One region of the Sporosarcina sp. FSL K6-5500 genome, then DNA from elsewhere that is predicted to be linked to it. Evidence: riboswitches for the same ligand, from Rfam matches in the RefSeq annotation. Region 1 holds a riboswitch; the other holds the start of a gene.
The links. A riboswitch is a leader RNA that binds a small molecule or an ion and turns the genes downstream of it on or off. The one in region 1 is predicted to bind S-adenosylmethionine.

Region 1 (8,012 bases):
GACACATGATGGATGGATTCCTGTTCCTTTCGCAAGCGTAAAATATGTTGAGGTGAAAGACCGGAAAACATATGTGATGGCGGAGGGTTTTTCAGGAACTCATAAAAATACGTTACAAGAGTTTGAATATCTATTGCCGCGAGAGTCATTTGTACGATGTCATCGCTCCTTTATCGTTAATGTTCATCACATCAAGGGGATTTACCCTGATACGCACTCGACTTTTGTCTTGGAAATGGATAATGGAACAAGAATTCCAGTTAGCCAATCCTATTCCAGTTACTTTCGTAAACTTTTAGGGTTTTAACTTGATTCGTGCTGCTTTAATCATGTATTTTAGTGCTTCACCGGATAATTCCTTGTCCAACGCCTAATTCCTCATTCATGTAAGTGCTTAAGTTAAAATTAACTAAAAGTTATGAATTGAGGCGTCTATGGATGGAAAATCATATGGATCGAATTAAAAATGTTCAATTGAGAGACGTTGTTGTCTCACCGACAGAGGCGGCGTCTTGGATTGAAGACGGTATGACGCTAGGGTTAAGTGGATTTACACGTGCGGGTGACGCAAAAGCGGTTCCACTGGCATTGGTGAAACGTGCGGAAACCGAAACGTTCAAAGTGAATGTGTTTACGGGCGCATCGTTAGGGTCTGATATCGATCGACTGTTTGCTGAAGCTGATATTATACATAAAAGATTACCATTCCAAGCAGATCCAACGATGCGGAAAAAGATTAATAACGGCGATCTTCTATTTGTGGATCATCATTTGTCGCATACCGCGGAACTTATTCGTGCTGAAGTTGTCGAGCCAATTGACTTTGCAATTTTGGAAGCGGTTTCAATAACGGAAGACGGAATGATTATTCCAACGACCTCGGTTGGTAACTCATTGACGTTCGCGCAACATGCAAAAGCAATTATTATAGAAATTAATATGGCGCAGTCTACAAAATTGGAAGGGCTGCATGATTTATACGATCCGGGTAAACAGGGTGAAAGGTCGCCGATTCAGTTAATGAAAGTAGATGACCGGATTGGTACGATTGGCATTCCTATTGACATGAAAAAGGTAAAAGGAATCGTCTTCACAGACCAACTGGATTCTCCTTCTACGATTGTAGCGCCTGATCAAGAAACAGAAATTATGGCAGAGCATTTATTAACGTTCCTTCGTACTGAGATTCAAGCAGGTCGGTTAACTGAACGTCTAGCACCATTACAGTCAGGAATTGGATCGGTAGCGAATGCAGTTCTTCACGGAATGATCAACTCAGAATTCAAGGATTTAGAAGTATATTCAGAAGTACTGCAGGATTCCGTGTTTGATTTGATTGATGCAGGAAAAGTACGTTTCGCATCTTGTGCATCAATTACATTATCTGAAGAGAAGATGGATCAGGTCTTTAATAACTTTGAAAAGTATCGAGACAAGCTTATCATGCGTCCGCAGGAAATTTCGAACCATCCGGAAATTATCCGTCGTCTCGGCTTAATATCCATAAATACAGCACTTGAACTCGATATCTACGGCAACGTCAATTCGACGCATGTTTCAGGGACGAAGATGATGAACGGTATCGGCGGATCAGGTGATTTTGCCCGCAATGCACGCCTTGCTATTTTCGTTACGAAGTCAACGGCAAAAGGCGGTAACATTTCAAGTATCGTCCCGTTCGTTTCACATGTGGACCACACAGAGCATGATGTCGACATTATTGTTACAGAGCAAGGCTATGCAGATTTACGCGGACTTGCCCCAAGGGAACGTGTGGAGCTCATAATCGAACGTTGCGCACACCCGATGTACCGCGAGCAACTTCGCGCTTATTACGAAGAGGCGCTTGAAAGAGGCGGTCATACGCCACATGTCTTGGAAAAAGCATTCTCATGGCATGCGAATTTGGCGAAGAACGGAACAATGCGAGAGCATGTTGAAGAGTTGGTATAATAAACAAATAGAAAAAGGGTTACCTGATTGAGGTAACCCTTTTTCTGTTTTTATGGTGAGGGGTTATTTGATAGCATGAAGCTTGCCACCCGATCAAATAGCGTGCGACCCGAGCATAAAGTCTAGCTATCCGATCAAATAGCATGCGAACCGAGCATAAAGGCTAGCTATCCGATCAAATAGCATGCGACCCGAGCATAAAGGCTTGCTACCCGATCATATAGCGTAGGAACCGAGCATATAAGCTTGCTACCCGATCAAATAGCATGCGACCCGAGCATATAAGCTTGCCAACCAATCAAATATCGTACGAACCGAGCAAATAAGCTAGCTACCCAATCATATAGAGTGAGAGACCGAGCATATAGGCTTGCCATCCGATCATATAGCGTGCGCCCCGATCATATAAGCTTGCCACCCAATCATATATCATGCGACCCGAGCAAATAAACTAGCTGACCAATCATAATAGCATGAGAGACCGAACCATATAACCTCCGCGAACGGATCAATTCATCACACTGCTGTTATACTTTTGCTGCAAGTGCTCTTTCAAATTCCTCTTTCACGCGATGAAGAAGTTCGGCATCCGTTAGCAGCCTATACCCCGTAGACGCAAGTGCTTTCGCTCCTGTAATCAATGCTTGGTTGCCAAGCTCCGATTTTGCAGCTTCCCTGAATTCAACCGTATGGGCAATCAAGTCATCTGGCCCGATTTTAATGTATGGATGTGCAGTCGGAACTACATAGCTAATGTTGCCCGCATCCGTCGAACCTTTGCCTTTCCGTTTTTCGGTATGGACGACTTCACCAAGTGTTTCAAGTTCCACGTGTAACGTTTCATCCAATACGGAGTTCAGAACGAGGTCTTTCACTTCGTTTTGGAAACGTTCAATTTTAACGGTTGCACCCGTTGCAAGGGCGGCGCCTTCAGCAATATTCCGGACTCTGTCAGAAGTCTCGACTGTTTTCTGCCAAGATTCCGCACGGATATAAAAACGTGCAGATGCGTATTCGGGAATAATATTGGGTGCATCGCCGCCGTGTGTAATAATACCGTGGATGCGGACCTCAGAAGGCAGCTGCTGACGCAGGGCGTTAATGCCGTTGAACAGTTGGATGACAGCGTCCAGCGCATTGATACCTTGTTCAGGAGAACCTGATGCGTGAGCTGGTTTTCCGTAAAAATGAAAATCGAGTGGGTCCACAGCGAGTGATTCACCTGTTGTAGCTGTCTTTCCAGATGGATGGATCATGAGCGCAACATCTACGTCCTTTAAATAACCGTGTCTAACGAAGCTGCCTTTTGCGCTGCCATTCGGACCGCCTTCTTCAGCTGGTGTGCCTAAAACGACAACGCGGCCGCCCGTTTCAGGAAGCGCTTCGGCAAGTGCAATCCCCGCTGCAACACTTGTTGTTCCAATAATATTATGTCCGCATGCATGTCCTAACCCAGGAAGTGCATCATATTCAGCAAGGTAAGCGATTGTCGGACCTTCTTTTCCACTGTCTTTCACAGCATAAAACGATGTTTCATGACCAGCAACCGCTGTTTTTACTTCAAACCCTGCATCTTCCAACAGCGCAACATGTTTGGCACTTGCATACACTTCTTCGTTTCCGATTTCCGGGTTTGCATGAATTTCCTGACTCGTTTGAATATATAAGTCATGGTTCTGTTCAATTGAATGGAATAATATGTTCGTCTTTTCATTTACAATGCTCATTATGAATGCCCCCAGTTCAATTATTTTTTAAGGTCTTCAAAGACGGTATCAATCTCTTCCGGTGTTAACTTAATAAGATATGATCCGCCTTTTGTATCTTCTTCGATAGCTTTTTCAATATCTTCTTCTTGATATAACTCAACGATCCGTTTGAATGTTTTATTGTTTTTTTCTTTCCCGCTTGCTACGATTAAATTCACATATGGGTAAATACTCTCATCGTCACTTGATTCTCTAAAGAGTGGATCCTCTCCTGGTGAAAATCCTGCTTGTCCAGCAATTCCGTTGTTAATAATCGCGGCAGTCACATCTGGCAATATCCGAGGTGTTTGTTGAGCAACCATAGGAATGATTTCTAGGTTCAATGGATTTTCAGTGATTTTTGTCGGATCACCAAACAATCCAAAGTCATCTGAAAGTGAAATTAAATCAGCACTTTCTAGTAGGCGTAGCGCACGTGCTTGGTTTGAAGGGTCATCTGGAATCGCAATTTTGTCGCCTTCTTTGATTTCAGAAATATCCTTAATTTTTTCAGAGTAAACGCCAAGTGGTGCAAACATCGTCGAGCCAATTGGAACAAGTTCATTTTTACTTTCTTTTACATATTGGGATAGGAACGAGAAATGTTGGAATGCATTTAAGTCGATATCGCCTTGTGCAAGTGCATTATTTGGCAATGTATAATCTGCGAATTCGACAAGTTCGATTTCAATGCCTTCTTTTGCCGCTTTTTCTTTCAGCAATGGCCATTGGACACCATCTGCACCGTTGACACCAATTTTCACTTTGACTGTATCACTATTTCCGCTTTCTTTACCGCCGCAAGCAGCGAGTACAATAGCAGTTAATACTGCTAAACTTACTAACCATAATTTCCTCATTTAATTCGTCTCCTTTTAGTTGAATGATTGTATTTTTAAAAGATTATTAAGTATAAGATTCTTTGACCTGGTACAGTGTCTAGCTCCAGGCATCTTGCACTTTCCCCAGATTACCGCCGCATGATTTTTTTAGAAAGTGTATTGCCAAGCCATTGTGCCAATTGCACCATGATGATTAAAATGACGACCGTAACGAGCATGACACTACCGTCGAACCGTTGATAACCGTATGTCATCGCGACATGTCCAAGACCTCCGCCGCCAACTGTTCCGGCAACTGCCGAGAAATCGATAAGACTGACGGAAACGAAGGTAAGTCCTAAAATAAGTGGACCCAATGCTTCTGGTATCAAAACCGTGAAGATAATCCGAAGAGGGCTTGCACCCATTGCCTGTGCTGCTTCAATAACGCCAGGATCAATGCTGACCAAGTTATTTTCAACAACTCGGGCAATGACGAATGTTGCAACAATTGTCATCGGAAAAATGGCTGCTGCGGTTCCGATTGTTGTCCCGACAACTAATCTTGTCAGTTGTGAAATGGCTACTAAGAAGATGATGAACGGAACAGGCCGAACGATGTTAATGACTATATTTAATATTTGAGAAACAAGTTTGTTTTCCAAAATGTTATTTTGCCTAGTGACAAATAATAGCAGGCCAATTGCAATTCCAAAAATGGAACCAAAAACGAGAGTGGCGATTACCATGATCAGTGTTTCGCCGGTTGCTTCTACAATCCGGGGCCAAAATGTAAGCCAATCAACGTTCATCTTGTAGGACCTCCTCTATGTCTACAATTAATTCAAGTTCTTTTAATACATGGCTTACAGCATCCGTTTCTCCTTCAAATGAAACAAGTAGATTGCCAAAAAATCGTTCCTGTAATTCTCGAACTGAACCGTAAACGATGTTGAAATCAACATCATGTTTACGTGTAACTTTTGAAAGAACAGGATCACTTGCAATATCTCCTTTGAAAATAACTCGATATAACTTGGTACCACCTTTTGATTGCCACTCATTAATCAATTTTTCTGAAGGTAGATCCTGCTGCACGGATTGGATGAATCGTTGTGTTGTCGAATGTTGAGGATCAGTAAATGTTTCAAAAACATCACCTGTTTCGATTACTTCTCCATTTTCCATGACCGCTACTTTGTCGCAAATTGTTTGAATAACATGCATTTCATGTGTGATAAGGAGGATTGTAATACCCAAATCCTTATTCACCTTTTTCAACAACCGCAGTATATCGGCGGTCGTATCAGGATCTAGTGCAGATGTGGCTTCATCACAGATTAGGATGTCTGGTGAAGTGGCGAGTGCTCTGGCTATACCTACGCGTTGCTTTTGCCCTCCTGATAGTTGGTCCGGATAATCTTTAGCTTTATCGGCCAGGCCAACGAAGTCCAATAATTCCTCGACGCGTTCCGCAATTGCTTTTTTTTGCATTCCGCCAAGTTTCAAAGGATACGCGATGTTTCCTGCAACTGTCCGTGAGTTCAGCAAGTTGAAGTTCTGAAAAATCATGCCGATGTTGCGACGTTGCGTCCGTAAATCTTTTGAGGATAATGTACTGACGTCGATGTCTCGAATGAAAACAGAGCCTGAAGTCGGGCGTTCAAGCATATTTACTAACCGTAGCAATGTGCTTTTTCCAGCGCCGCTAAAACCGATGATGCCGAAAATTTCACCTTTTTCAACGAAAAGAGAAACATCTTTTACCGCATGTACCTCACGCTTCCCAAGGGCGAACGTCTTGGATGCATTTTTAAATTCAATCATGTATTGACCCCCTAAGTACTTCGTTAATTCTGTGCGGACAACGGATGCAACTAGCAAAATGACTTGTGACCCCGAGCATCTGGCCGCTGAAGCTAGATAGTTGTAAGAACGAAAAAAATCCCTCTTTTTCTTAAAATAGATAAGAAAAAGAAGGATTCTAATAAAAGAAGCCATCTCGTTCTCATCTTCCAAACGCATACGCGTCTGTAGGAGTTGGCACAGTGTTCATTGGTCATGAACCTGTTGCCGAGATGTCATAGGGCCTGTCCCTCGATCTCTCTGGATAAGAAAGTGATGTAGTGCTATTCGATTGTTGCAAGAATTGAATCTAACTCTAGTGTGCAAATTAGGTAAAGTCAATGAATTTACTAAAGTAAAATAATTCAGATTACTAATAGTCGTAAACAATTTCAGAATTCTGATACACTTAAAGTGATAGAGAAAGCGGTGTGAGAATGACAATTTTTATATTTATTAGCATTATACTTTTTGCGTCCATTTTACAGACAAGTACAGGATTTGGTTTTTCGATCATGGCGACACCTTTTCTACTCATGATTTTCAATCCGATGGAGGCCATTCAGATTAACCTAGTTTTGTCGCTTGTTATTTCGAGCGCACTTATTGCTAAAATACGTAAAGATGTGGATACAGACCTATTAAAAAAGTTGATAATCGGGAGCTTATCTGGACTGCCAATTGGTATCATTTTGTTCATTTCGGCGGATATCAACAAATTGAAAACGGGCATAGGCATTGTTCTTCTTTTGCTAACACTGCTGCTTGTCCTGAACCTTCGAATTAAGAGAACTAAACGTGGGGACCTTGTTGTTGGCGGATTATCCGGTACATTGACGACAGGAATTGGCATGCCAGGTCCGCCGCTTTTGCTCTACTTTGCAGGAACGGCTATGCAAAAAGAAACATTACGTGCAACGACACTCGCGTTTTATTTATTCATCTATTCCGTTAGTCTACTCATTCAAGTGCTTTTTGTTGGTACAAATAAAGGTATCTGGACCTCAATCGGAATGGCACTGCCGCTAGTATTTGCTGGATTGTATCTAGGACAACTACTATTCCGTCATATCAGTCAAAAGACCTTTCGGATCTTCACATATGGTATTTTACTATTTACGGGCGTTTATTTATTAATAAAATGAGAAAGTAATTTATAGAATGGAGATGTTTCTTATGAAAATCGCATTGTTTGGGGCAACAGGGCGCGTAGGTGGGGAAGTCCTAAATTTAGCATTAGCAGAAGGGCATGAAGTGACGGTACTTGTCCGTTCACCTGAGAAATTGGCGCCACATGATAGGTTGACGATTATCCAAGGTGATGTCCGTGATGTTGCAGCAGTTTCGACTGCCGTTGCTGGAATGGACGTTGTATTCAGTTCGCTAGGTACAGACCAAACAACAACGTTGACTGAGGCAGTTCCTCATATGATAAGAGCGATGGAGGATACAGGAATTAATCGGCTAGTCACAATTGGGACAGCAGGCATCTTGCAAAGTAAGATTGATCCCGAAAAACTGCGTTATGAAGCTGGAGATACAAATCGTCGACTAACTTTTGCAGCGGAGGAGCACCATAAAGTGTATGACAGGCTGCGTCAATCGAGGCTTGAATGGACAATTGTCTGTCCTACTTATTTGCCGG
Region 2 (8,012 bases), 1.3 Mb from region 1:
GTTTTTGGTTTCGGAAGTGTCACTATCCTCTTTAGACTTATCATGTTTGTAGATTGGTGCGTCTTTAATGATTGCACGATTCAACAATTCTTCCGTTTCATAGATTGCCTTGCCGACTTTCGTCTGTATGACCGGCTTACCGTTAAACCGAGCCATTTCAACTTTGGTATCTGCGGCAACAATAATGGCATCCGCTTCCGCAATATCCGCGTCTGTCAAACGGTTTTTCACGCCAGACGAACCGTTCGTTTCCACTTTCAATGAAATGCCCATTTCTTTCGCTTTGTCAGTTAGTTTTTGTGCCGCCATGTAGGTATGCGCTATTCCCGTTGGACACGCAGTAACAGCAAGTATTTTCGATGTAGGTGAAAGTGATGATTTTGATTCATCTATCTCTTCAGGTCCTTCCAACTCGATTTCCTTGTCATTGACCGCTTGTAGAATTTCATTTTTTGACGTAGCATTTAGAATTTTTTCTCTAAAGTTTGAATCCATCAAAAATGTAGCTAGTCTTGATAGCGCTTCCAAATGGTCGTTATTTGCTCCTTCGCTCGCAGCAATCATGAAAAACAGATGAGCCGGCTGGCCGTCTAGCGATGCGTAATCGATACCTGGTAAAGAACGTCCAAATGCGATTCCCGGTACCTTAACAGCTGCTGATTTCGCATGTGGAATCGCAATTCCATCGCCGATTCCCGTCGTCCCTTGCTCTTCTCGGGCCAAAATATCTTTTGTAAATGCCCCTGTATCATTCAAATTTCCTGCACGATCGAACTGATTTATCAGTTCTGTCAATATATCCTGTTTAGATGTAGCTTTCACATCCAAAATAATTGTAGCTTCAGTTAATAATTGTGTGATTTTCATCATTTCACATCCCCCTTATCTAATGAACTAATCAATACTTGGTCCAGTAATGCTAGTACATCTTTTTTCTCACAAAGATCCACTCTAAAAGCTGTTGCACTTCCGCTTGCAACACCCGATCGGAATGCCTTAACTGGATCCCCCTCTTTCGTGAAGGATGCAAGAAACCCGGATACAAGTGAATCACCAGCCCCCACCGTATTCACAACTTTCCCTTTTGGCGCTTCCGCAAAAACAGCAACCTCTTTCGTAACGAGCAGTGCCCCTTCCCCCCCCATGGAAACGATGACATGTTCGACGCCTTTTTCAATAAGTTTCTTAGCGTAATGGTGTGCTTGCTGTTTGTTTTCTATTACCGTATCGAACAATTCACCAAGCTCCTGTTCGTTTGGTTTAATAAGAAATGGCTTCATGTCAATCAATCCTTTTAATGCAGGACCCGATGTATCAAGAACGAAATGTACGCCATTGTCATTGCAGATAGTTGCGATATCCTCGAAAAAAGTTTTCGCTATTGATTCAGGAAGACGGCCCGCAAGAACGAACCAATCACCTTTTTTCATGTTCTGCACTTTCGCCATCAATTGCTGTTGCTGTTCTAGTGTTATATCAGGACCAGGACCATTTAACTCAGTTTCTTTATCGGCTTTGATTTTCACATTGATGCGCGTAATTTCTTCAGTTTGGATAAAGTCCGTATGAACCCCTTCTGAATGTAGAGATTGTTGAATATAGTCACCTGTGAACCCACCTACAAAACCTAAAGCGATGTTGCTAACTTCTAATCGGCTTAACACACGGGACACGTTTATTCCCTTTCCCCCGGGATAGTAATATACATCTTTAGAACGGTTCAGTTTACCGCTCCTGAATTCGGGTAAATAGGTAGTATAATCAAGCGAGGGTGTGATTGTGCACGTATAAATCATGATTTCTCCACCTTTACTGTTGTTTTTTGCTCCAATAAGTTGATAGCTTGTTTTTCGAAATCACTTACTATCAATACGGCTTTATCGAGTGGCATAATAGTAGCAAAACTTACTTTGTTATATTTTGAATGATCCGTCACGACATATGTTTTTCTCGAGAGTGTAGAAGCAAGCCTTTTAACAGCGGCTTCTTCTGGATCTGGCGTTGTATAGCCGATTTCCAAATGGAATCCGTTGACGCCAAGAAAGCATTTGTCAAACTGATAGTCGCCAAGCGTCTGGATTGTTTGAGGTCCCACAAGGGCACGCGTGCGGGATTTTATATAGCCACCCGTCAAATAAGTCGTTATTTCGTATTCCATCAATGAATCAACATGTGTCAATCCATTCGTCACAACGGTCACTTTTTTATTCTTTAAATAAGGAATCATCTGCAAAGTGGTAGTCCCTGCATCAAGAAAAATACAATCCCCATCTTGGACAAAAGAAGCGGCATAAGTAGCAAGCTGAATCTTCTCTTGAAGGTTTTTGGATGCTTTATCCGAAATACTAAGTTCTTTTGTGATTCGCTCGCTTATTGTAGCGCCTCCATGGATACGATCCAATTTATTTAAGTCTTCGAGATCGTTCAAATCCCTGCGAATTGTTGACTCTGACGCGGATGTCGCATCGACTAACTCTTGAATTTTAACTGTCTTTTTCTCAGTCAATAAATTCAAAATCAATTCATATCGTTCATTTGTCAACATATGAACACCACCTCTAATTAGCTGTAAACTCATATTACTTGAAATCCCTTTCATAATCAATCATAATCTTCCACAGTCAGTCACCAACTTTTATAATACAGTAATTGATACTAACAATTAGGAGGAATACACATTGATAGAAAAACAATACACCATTTTAGGTACTGCTGGTTTACATGCCCGTCCAACATCCGCTCTCGTTAGTGCGGTCAGTTCTTTCAAATCGGATATTACACTGGAATACGTCGGTAAAAAAGTAAATCTGAAATCCATTTTAGGTGTTATGTCACTTGGAGTAGCTTCAGGCACTACCATTACAATTGCGGCGGATGGTGAAGATGAAGCGGATGCCATTGCAAAAGTCGATGCAATTATGGAATCCGAAGGCCTTGGAAAGTAATAACAATCTCGAGTTGTGATAGTAGCAAAAGATCTCTAATCAATTTCATGAACATAAGCGCAATCGCCCGTTCAATCCCTCCCGGTGGACCTATAGGTTAGAAGCGACAGAGGAAGGCAACCTTAGGATCGCGATATCCTTTTCAATAGCTGCATGACCCACGTCTCCAGGGGCTAGGCGCTGGAGTCTAGACGTAAAATCACTAAGTTACAACTTATCCACAGTACGAGATTTCATAATTTCCTAAACATCAAAAAAAGAACAGCCACGGATGGTATCAGTTACCATTCGTGGCTGTTCACATATAGTTTCATTAATCTAGTTTCACTCTGAGGACTGCACCTGTATTCGCATCAATTTTAACTTCATACTTATGACCTTCTGCCGTTCTTACGTCAATTTCATATACCAGCATTCCATCGTCGTAATCTAATTCCGCTTTTACGACCTGGCCTGGAACCCGCTCTAATGCAATGGCCATCGCCTGATTTATTGTAATCCTCCGGTATTGTGGGTTCTGATAATGTTCATGCCAATGTTGGTTTTGATTTTGTCGATTCTGATTCGTCACCCAATCTCCTCCAATTCGATTATCCCGTTGTCCTTAACATTCTATTCAAGGATGGCTAATATGTGCTGAATCCCTAAGCCCATAACTGAAAAGACAATTAAGCAGTTCCTAGGTATATGATTTGCACTTGAGGCTTGCTTAATTGTAATGATGTTTTCCATCATTAAATAGCCATACCTTTCAATCAACGTTCTCCTCTTTTTCTTCCTGCTTTTGGCTCAACATAAAACGTGCCGAAACTGGATCCGATCTGGTCAATAATTTGGATAGATACGAAGACGTCATGCTGTAACTACCTTCTATTTTCTCTGATAAAAAGTTGGTTCGCTCGTATAGGACTGAGCGTAGATAATCCAGTTGCCTTATCACTTTCCCTAGCAATCCTTCTTGGTTGTCCAGCCTGCTGATCACGTCTTTTTGTATATCTTCTTGTTTCAATAGTTGCTCTGACAACAGCTTTTGATAATCTAATTGTTCATTCATTTTGACTACAATTTCCTCATTTGCAGAAGTCAGCATTTCTATACTATTGACAATTTCTTCATTTGACTGGCTGACCTCATTCACTTTCCCGATGAATTCTCGATTCATTATTCGCTCATGTATCAACGTACGTTGTAACATTTCGTTTTTAGTTTCTACTTTTTTTAACGACTTCATAACATCTTTTCCAAACTTTTCATGTCGGAAATCACTTTCCTTGATTTCATTCAAACGATTATGGATTGATTTCAATTGATTGGATTGTGTGTTTTTCTGTTGCTTTAGTAAGGTTTCCATGATATTGAACTGTTCACCAACCGAATGAGACGCTTCCCTATGTTCCTTCATCCATTCCGCTATCGGATCTATTTTATAGTGTTCTTGGTTCCTCCCTAAAATGTCTGCATTATTTTTAAAAACATCCGGGTGCCCATTTTTGTTAATAAACAACCCCATCTCACTTACCCCCTCGTCGTATTAGCTTATGCAATTCACGACAAAAGGGTCATTGAGTCACGTCTGATGAGTAACCACTTTCTTTAAAAAAGCACCTATACGCCAGGAATCTAGAGTTTTTTGCAAAATAGTAAGCAGTCATTTTCTGGTTTGGTTAATTGCAGACCTGTTGATTAACCAAAACTAACCAGTGAATAACATAATTACCTTCCGGGCGCTACTTGTATAGTTGCATTTTTGGATTGCTTCGGATTGAATGACTTCTATTCAATTAGCGGGATGTCTGGATGCAAAAGTACTTGTAGTGCTTATGCTTTTTTTGATGAAAGAATAGCTGACATCCAAGTCGGAGAAAAGCCGCCAAAGATGCAATTTTGGCGGCTGAAGCTTTCTATATGGTTTTTTCTTTTTTTAGTAAAGAAGTGGCACTTGCTATAAGGTATCACATGATTAGATGTATAATCTTTGCTAAAAGTAAGAAAGGATCGCATTGTACATCGTCCAAGAGTGCCCGAAATTGCATCTTCGGGCACTTACACCCTTCATAGAATGTCATCTATTCTATTCTTCCAAAACAACTGCATTTTCCACTTGAATAGTGTAGGAACGCGACAGGCAACTATTCGCAATAGTATTACTAAAAAGAGTGTGGCTAGAAGTGACGGAGTCACTTCTAGCCACACTCGGACCCCTCAGTAAATCTGTCATGAATAGTTAGTCGAAAGCGGGCCGAAAATAATGCAGTGAAAATGAAGGTCATCAAGCCCTACTCACCAGTATTTTATGCAAATAAATGGTTAATCTACAGACGTGGTTTAATTGATACATTTGTCATTAACTAGTTATTCCCATTCATAAGGTGTTTCTTGATACACATAATAATTTAGCCAGTTGGAGAAGAGTAGATGCGTATGGGAACGCCATGTATTCAACGGCTCTTTGCTTGGATCATCATTCGGAAAATAATTTTCCGGGATATCAATACCGACTCCTTTTTGCAAATCACGTGCATATTCCTCCGCCAACGTATCCGCATCGTATTCCAAATGACCTGTGATCATAATATGTTTATTATCTTTAGAAATGACGATGAATGCCCCTGCATCCTCTGATTTAGCAAGCAAGTGTAGACGGGGATCATTTTTTATTTCCTCAGTTGAAACGGATGTATAACGTGAATGCGGTGCTTTAAATTCGTCATTAAAACCACGTGCAAGATTAATCGTTGGGTCGGATAGTCGATGCGTAAAAACGCCTGAGCATTTTTTCGGCAATTCAAATTTCCCGATTCCATAATGGTGATAGAGTGCTGCTTGGGCACCCCAACAAATATGTAAAACAGAGGTTACATTTTCTTTTGACCATTCCATAATCTCCGTTATTTCTTTCCAGTAATTAACGTCTTCAAATTCTAAATGCTCAATCGGGGCACCCGTAATAATCAGTCCATCGAAACGACGATGTTTCACATGTTCAAATGTTGTATAAAATGCGTTTAAATGCGTTTTACTAACGTTTTTAGAATCATGAGTTGCTGTGTTCAAAAATGTAACATTTACTTGTAGCGGTGTATTCCCTAATAGACGTAGCAGCTGCAACTCTGTTCTTTCTTTTTCAGGCATTAAGTTTAAAATGGCGATGTTCATAGGCCGTATATCTTGGGACGTTGCGCGTTCTTCATCCATCACAAATATTTTTTCCTTCTTCAATAGTTCTCCTGCTGGTAATTGTTTCGGTACATTGATCGGCATGTGTCGTCTCTCCCTTTTCACTTTGGTTTGAATCAAATGATTCAATATAAAAAACCCTCTTTTCTATAAGACAAGAGGGTTTAATTTGGGCACTCTGTTCTTATCTCTCAAGAAAAAATCTTGTTGGAGGTAGCACCTTCCTGACTAAGTCAGAGGTTGCTGAAGCTTCACAGGGCCATATCCCTCAGCTTCTCTTGATAAGAATATTCAATTATTTACTATTATACTATTAAAACTACTATTGTAAACCGTCTTTTTTGACGATAATAATCAAAAGAAACATTTTTATTTTAATTTCCACATTAATTCAGCATGAAAACTGCTGAATAATATTTCTTTAGAAAGCCATATTAACGTGGCACTGAAAAAATGAAAGGAGTTGTTACTATGGGAAGAGATGACAATAAAACTGGCGGAAATAATGCACGGTCTTTACCACAAACGCCGAAAAACCAAAAAATAAAACCGGGCGACATGAATGAAGAAATAGCCCGCGAGTTTGCTGAACTCCGTTCCCTGAAACCAAAACGCGAACGAATGAACTCAAATGAAAAGAAGAGAAAATGATTACCTTTGTCATGAACAGTAACTAAAACACTCCCCGCACTGGTATTATCTTGGTGCGGGGCACTTTTTTCAGCCTACATCAGATACTTGCTTCAATTCTTTGGTCATCCGCTCGACCAAGTCAGATCTTCCGTGAAATTGGGCCGGTGTATTTTGGAAAAGTTTTATTTTCCATCCATCCTTTTCTTTTACTGCAATCAGTGTTTGATGAGCATTCAAATTTGGGTCAAGTTCTGTTCCGCCCGGAGGTATCATCCCGACGATTGCACGCAACATCGCAACTTCAGCACTCAGAAAGTACACATCTTTAACGACATTGATAAATGGAGGTGTTGGATGATCTACAAATATCGGTTCTAAATGTGCAAAAATAGTATTTCGCCCAATTTCTTGACTTCCGTCAAATCCAATCAATTCGCCTTGCTCTGTAAATTGATCAGCCATGCTCTTAGCATCGCGATTATTCCATGCAAGAATTAAGTTATAATAAAGGGTTTTGATTTCAATTAATTCAGATGCTTCCATATCTAATTCCTCCCGTCATTTTTCCTTCATCCGAGATAATCGCTCGGGATGCTACCTTCCTTTTCTACTTCCACATTCCATGCGATAATTGTCGTACTGTCTCGTACATTTTGTCTTTCGATTTCCATCAATAACTGCGAAATCCCTTTATCAAGTTCTTTTTCATTCAGCACGGCAACGAGATCTGACGGATCCAAAAAAGGTTCCCCCGGGCATTCCACTAAACCATCAGTCGTCAAAAAAATAAGATTGTTCCCTTTTCTCATTTCCCTTGTCCCTGACGTGTAGCATGGTACTGCTTGCTCAAACGTATTCACTTGACCAATCCATTCAAAGAATTGCCTTTGGTTAAGTTGAAACTGATTTAGGGCAATTAATTCCGAATGGAACAGATATACTAAACAATCTCCAACCGAAAACCACCAAACGTAATTAGCTTTCCTGACAACGATAAGACAAGCCGTTTCTCCCATGGCACATCTGCATTCATTCAAAAATTGTTCAGATTGAAAAATTTCAAGTAACTTCATTTCCAAACGTTTAAATCGTGGAGGACCCTTCATATCTAAAATCTCCACCAATTTTTCTTTATGCTGCCCGAGTGTTTGTACAACAAGTTCCGCACTTTCAGCACTTTTATGTGCATCCAAAATAGCCGCTAATTCCCAATCCTCATTTTGCCAAATAACGCAGCCATCTTCATTCTTGGTTTGT

Region 2: it holds a riboswitch for S-adenosylmethionine, as region 1 does, so the genes downstream of both, metA (homoserine O-acetyltransferase MetA) here and MKX62_RS07945 (methionine ABC transporter ATP-binding protein) in region 1, are expected to answer to the same signal.

What each region holds. Positions count from the first base shown of each region.
Region 1 is NZ_JBBOTP010000001.1:1,716,253-1,724,264, forward strand. Features, by position in the region: gene MKX62_RS07920 (LytTR family DNA-binding domain-containing protein) at 1-307, shown strand, start outside; gene MKX62_RS07925 (acetyl-CoA hydrolase/transferase family protein) at 439-1,953, shown strand; gene MKX62_RS07930 (M20 family metallopeptidase) at 2,481-3,680, opposite strand; gene MKX62_RS07935 (MetQ/NlpA family ABC transporter substrate-binding protein) at 3,701-4,561, opposite strand; gene MKX62_RS07940 (methionine ABC transporter permease) at 4,672-5,334, opposite strand; gene MKX62_RS07945 (methionine ABC transporter ATP-binding protein) at 5,324-6,349, opposite strand; SAM riboswitch class I at 6,528-6,639, opposite strand; gene MKX62_RS07950 (sulfite exporter TauE/SafE family protein) at 6,805-7,512, shown strand; gene MKX62_RS07955 (NAD(P)-dependent oxidoreductase) at 7,544-8,012, shown strand, end outside.
Region 2 is NZ_JBBOTP010000001.1:2,981,087-2,989,098, reverse strand. Features, by position in the region: gene MKX62_RS14380 (PTS fructose transporter subunit IIABC) at 1-867, opposite strand, end outside; gene pfkB (1-phosphofructokinase) at 867-1,796, opposite strand; gene MKX62_RS14370 (DeoR/GlpR family DNA-binding transcription regulator) at 1,793-2,545, opposite strand; gene MKX62_RS14365 (phosphocarrier protein HPr) at 2,679-2,945, shown strand; gene MKX62_RS14360 (PepSY domain-containing protein) at 3,259-3,516, opposite strand; gene MKX62_RS14355 (hypothetical protein) at 3,697-4,455, opposite strand; gene metA (homoserine O-acetyltransferase MetA) at 5,298-6,206, opposite strand; SAM riboswitch class I at 6,304-6,410, opposite strand; gene MKX62_RS14345 (hypothetical protein) at 6,594-6,773, shown strand; gene MKX62_RS14340 (SgcJ/EcaC family oxidoreductase) at 6,843-7,298, opposite strand; gene MKX62_RS14335 (protein phosphatase 2C domain-containing protein) at 7,325-8,012, opposite strand, start outside.